2 regions of the Streptomyces sp. NPDC052396 genome follow, and region 2 is predicted to be linked to the other one. Evidence: riboswitches for the same ligand, from Rfam matches in the RefSeq annotation. Region 2 holds a riboswitch; the other holds the start of a gene.
What was found. A riboswitch is a leader RNA that binds a small molecule or an ion and turns the genes downstream of it on or off. The one in region 2 is predicted to bind cobalamin.
Positions count from the first base shown of each region.

Region 1: another riboswitch for cobalamin. It lies ahead of ACIHFE_RS05940 (ribonucleoside-diphosphate reductase subunit alpha); the one in region 2 lies ahead of metE (5-methyltetrahydropteroyltriglutamate--homocysteine S-methyltransferase).

Region 1 covers NZ_JBIUAW010000002.1:195,553-197,746, reverse strand. Annotated here, with positions in the region: gene ACIHFE_RS05945 (MMPL family transporter) at 1-513, opposite strand, end outside; cobalamin riboswitch at 713-853, shown strand; gene ACIHFE_RS05940 (ribonucleoside-diphosphate reductase subunit alpha) at 1,009-2,194, shown strand, end outside.
Region 2 covers NZ_JBIUAW010000005.1:435,008-437,201, reverse strand. Annotated here, with positions in the region: gene ACIHFE_RS15980 (3-hydroxybutyryl-CoA dehydrogenase) at 1-679, shown strand, start outside; cobalamin riboswitch at 772-997, shown strand; gene metE (5-methyltetrahydropteroyltriglutamate--homocysteine S-methyltransferase) at 1,165-2,194, shown strand, end outside.

The DNA.
Region 1 (2,194 bases), on a different contig from region 2:
CGAGTACAGGGCGGACTCCCCGGCCACCGCGATGCGCAATGCGCCGCCGCCCGGCCCGGTCTCCCGGTCGGTCACCGCCTTGCTCGCCGCGCGCACCGCGCGTTCATCGCCGGTGAAGCGCACCGCCACCACGGCGCTGTGCCCGTCGCGGGCGCGCAACTCGGCCGGGTGCCGCGGCCAGTAGCCGCGCACCCAGGCGATATGCGGGTCGGCGGTGAGCCGGGCGGTCAGTTCGCGGCCGGCCCGCTCGGCCTCCGGGGCGTCCAGGGAACCCTTCGCGGTCGCCAACAACAGCAACTGGGGCTGCCCCGCGTGGAAGCGGTCGGCCAGCAGGGCATCGGCCCGGGTGGACTCGGCGCCGGCGGGCGTCCAGCCCCCGGGCGCCAGTCTTTCTCCGACCCCCCGGCCGCCCAGTCCGGCCGCCAGGGCCACCAGGGCGAGCAGCAGGAGGGCGCGCAGAGCGCGCCGGCGAGTACCGTAGACGGTCTTTGCCAGGGAGAAGCGGAGAGCCATCACATGGGCGTCCTTCGCAGGGTCGGACGGGGCCAGGAATTACTCATTCCGTAGATTAATCACAATGCGTCAAGAAGCGAACACAAGCCTCGATCAGGGCGCGTCGATACCGGCCTCCAGAGTGTCCCCAGCACGGCAATCAGGCCCAGCCCTGGGCGCACTATCACGATCCCGGCACTACATGTGGGGGTGCCTTTGCCGCCCGGCACTAGATGTATGCTCGTCTTCGCTGTCGCCGCAGGGGAATCCGGTGGAAATCCGGAACTGTCCCGCAACGGTGTATGTGTGCTCTTTTGACGCACCACCAGTCCGAGGACCTGCCGACAGCACGCCCATGACCGAGCCGTACGGCTTGGCCTGGGCGTGGAATACGTCCGGGCCTCGCGGGTTGGGCCGAGGGACGCGGTGTGGTGCTGCCCTGACGCGCTCAGGGCTGCCCTGACGCGCCCTTGCCGCTCTCCCGCCCGGCCCCCAGCCGAGCGAGGGAGAGCCCCAGTGACCATCGCGCCCGCAGATCCGGTCTCAGTTTCAGCGGAGGCGTCCGGCGGTCCCGGGACCGCGCTGCTGCGCACCCTGACCGAACTGACCGCCGATCTGCCCGCCACGGACCCCGGCAAGGTCGCCGCGGCCGCCCTGCGCGGCCGGCACCCCGGCTCCGACGAGGCCGAGCTGCGCTCGCTGGCCACCGAGGCCGCCGCCGGCCTGATCGCCGAGGAGCCCGAGTACTCCAAGCTGGCCGCCCGGCTGCTCACCCTGGCCATCCGCGAGGAGGCCGCCGGCCAGGGCGCCGTCTCCTTCACCGCCTCGGTCGCGGTCGGCCACCGCGAGGGCCTGATCGGCGACGAGACGGCCGCGTTCGTCACCGCCCACGCCGGGCGCTTGGACGCCCTGGTGGACGCGGCGCTGGGGGATGGCGCCGACGACCGCTTCGGCTACTTCGGCCTGCGCACCCTGCACAGCCGCTACCTGCTGCGCCACCCGATCACCCGCCAGGTGATCGAGACCCCGCAGCACTTCCTGCTGCGGGTGGCCTGCGGCCTGGCCGAGGACCACTCGGAGCGGGCGCTGGCGGACGTGGCCGAGCTCTACCGGCTCACCAGCACGCTCTCCTACCTGCCCTCCTCCCCCACCCTGTTCAACTCCGGCACCCGGCACCCGCAGATGTCCTCCTGCTACCTGCTGGACTCCCCGCTGGACGAGCTGGACTCCATCTACGAGCGCTACCACCAGGTGGCCCGGCTGTCGAAGCACGCCGGCGGCATCGGCCTGTCCTACTCCCGCATCCGCTCCCGCGGTTCGCTGATCCGGGGCACCAACGGCCACTCCAATGGCATCGTGCCCTTCCTGCGCACCCTGGACGCCTCGGTGGCGGCCGTCAACCAGGGCGGCCGGCGCAAGGGCGCGGCCTGCGTCTACCTGGAGACCTGGCACGCGGACATCGAGGAGTTCCTGGAGCTGCGGGACAACACGGGCGAGGAGGCCCGCCGCACCCACAACCTCAACATCGCGCACTGGATCCCGGACGAGTTCATGCGCCGGGTGGAGGCGGACGCCGACTGGTCGCTGTTCTCCCCGGTGGACACCCCGGACCTGGTCGACCTCTACGGCGATGAGTTCGACGCCGCGTACCGCGCCTACGAGGCCGCGGGCAAGGCCGTCAAGACCATCCCGGCCCGGGTGC
Region 2 (2,194 bases):
GACCGCCGAAGACGCTCTGGCCCGGCTCGTCTTCACCACCAGCCTCGAAGATCTCGCCGACCGGCACCTGGTCGTCGAAGCCGTCGTGGAGAACCCGGAGGTCAAGACGGAGATCTTCACCGCCCTCAGCAAGATCGTCGAGGACCCGGGGGCCATCCTGGCCACCAACACCTCCTCCATCCCCGTGATGCGCCTGGGTATGGCCACCGGCCGGGCCGACCGGGTCCTCGGGCTGCACTTCTTCAACCCCGTGCCGGTCATGCCCCTGGTGGAGATCGTCACCTCGCTGCACACCAGCACCGAAGCAGCCGCCACGGCAGAGGCATTCGCCCGCGACACGCTCGGCAAGACCGCGATCCGCTCCAAGGACCGGGCCGGCTTTGTGGTCAACTCCCTCCTCATCCCCTACCTGCTGTCGGCCATCCGGATGGCGGAGTCCGGCTTCGCCACCGCCACCGACGTGGACCAGGGCATGGAGCTGGGCTGCGCCCATCCGATGGGACCGCTCAGGCTCGCCGATCTGATCGGCTTGGACACCGTGGCCTCCATCGCCCGGGCGCTGTACGAGGAGTTCAAGGAACCCCTGTACGCCCCGCCGCCGCTGCTGCTGCGGATGGTCGAAGCCGGGCTGCTCGGCCGCAAGACCGGCCGGGGGTTCCACCCCTACGACCGGGGCTGAGGGACCCGGGTGCGGCCAGAGCTGAGGTTTCCGTGTCCCAGGTCACCTTCCGGAATCCGGAACAGCGATACCCGCAAGCACGGCCCGCGTCCTAATCTGGCGGGGCAACAGGTTCGCCCCGTCCGCCAGGCGGGCGCGTCGTAAGAGGGAACCCGGTGGAAATCCGGGACTGCCCCGCAGCGGTGAGTGGGAACGACCGCCGTCATACGCACTGGATCCGTGCCGCGGATCCGGGAAGCGACGGCCAGTAGGTGCCCGCCGGGAGACCGGCGGACGTGCCCGCGAGTCCGAAGACCTGCCCGTTGCCCGTGTGCGCCCATGCGTACGCGGAGATCCCGGTGACCTCGAGGGCGGGTCGGCGCATATATCAGGCGGGCACGAGCGTGTGCGGTGGCACAGGCTGCGTGGTCCGCCCGGTCTGCCATCCTTCGCGCCTTCGCCTCATCCCGGGGTCGTTTTGCCAAGAGCTCGCGAAGGAGAGTCTTGTGACAGCCAAGTCCGCAGCCGCGGCAGTACGCGCCACCGTGTATGGCTACCCCCGCCAGGGCCCGAACCGGGAACTGAAGAAGGCGATCGAGGGCTACTGGAAGGGCCGCGTCAGCGCCGCCGAACTCCACCGGACCGCGTCCGTGCTGCGCAGCACCAGCTGGCAGCAGCTCGCCGAGGCCGGTGTGGACGAGGTGCCGACCGGCGACTTCTCGTACTACGACCATGTGCTGGACACCACCGTGATGGTCGGCGCGATCCCCGACCGCCACCGTGCCGCCGTCGCGGCGGACCCGCTGGACGGCTACTTCGCCATGGCGCGCGGCACCGAGGACCTGCCGCCACTGGAGATGACCAAGTGGTTCGACACCAACTACCACTACCTCGTCCCCGAACTCGGGCCCGGCACGGTCTTCAGCGCCGACTCCGCCAAGCAGGTCGCCGAACTGACGGAAGCGGCCGCACTGGGTCTCTCCGCGCGCCCCGTGCTCGTGGGGCCCGTGACCTATCTGCTGCTCGCCAAGCCCGCACCCGGCGCCCCCGCGGACTTCCAGCCGCTGACCCTGCTGGACCGGCTGCTGCCGGTGTACGCACAGGTGCTCGCCGACCTGCGGGCGGCCGGCGCGGGATGGGTGCAGCTGGACGAACCCGCCCTCGTCCAGGACCGCACCCCCGCCGAGCTGAACGCCGCCGCCCGCGCCTATCGCGACCTCGGTGCGCTCACCGAACGGCCGAAGCTGCTGGTCGCCTCGTACTTCGACCGGCTCGGTGAGGCCCTGCCGGTACTCGCCAAGGCGCCCGTCGAAGGGCTGGCTCTGGACTTCACCGGGCCCGCCGCCGCCAACCTCGACGACCTCGCGGCGGCCGGCGGCCTGCCCGGCAAGCGCCTCGTCGCGGGCGTCGTGGACGGCCGCAATGTGTGGATCAACGACCTGGAGAAGTCGCTGTCCACCCTGGCCACGCTCCTCGGCCTCGCCGACCGGGTGGACGTCTCCGCCTCCTGCTCCCTGCTCCACGTCCCCCTGGACA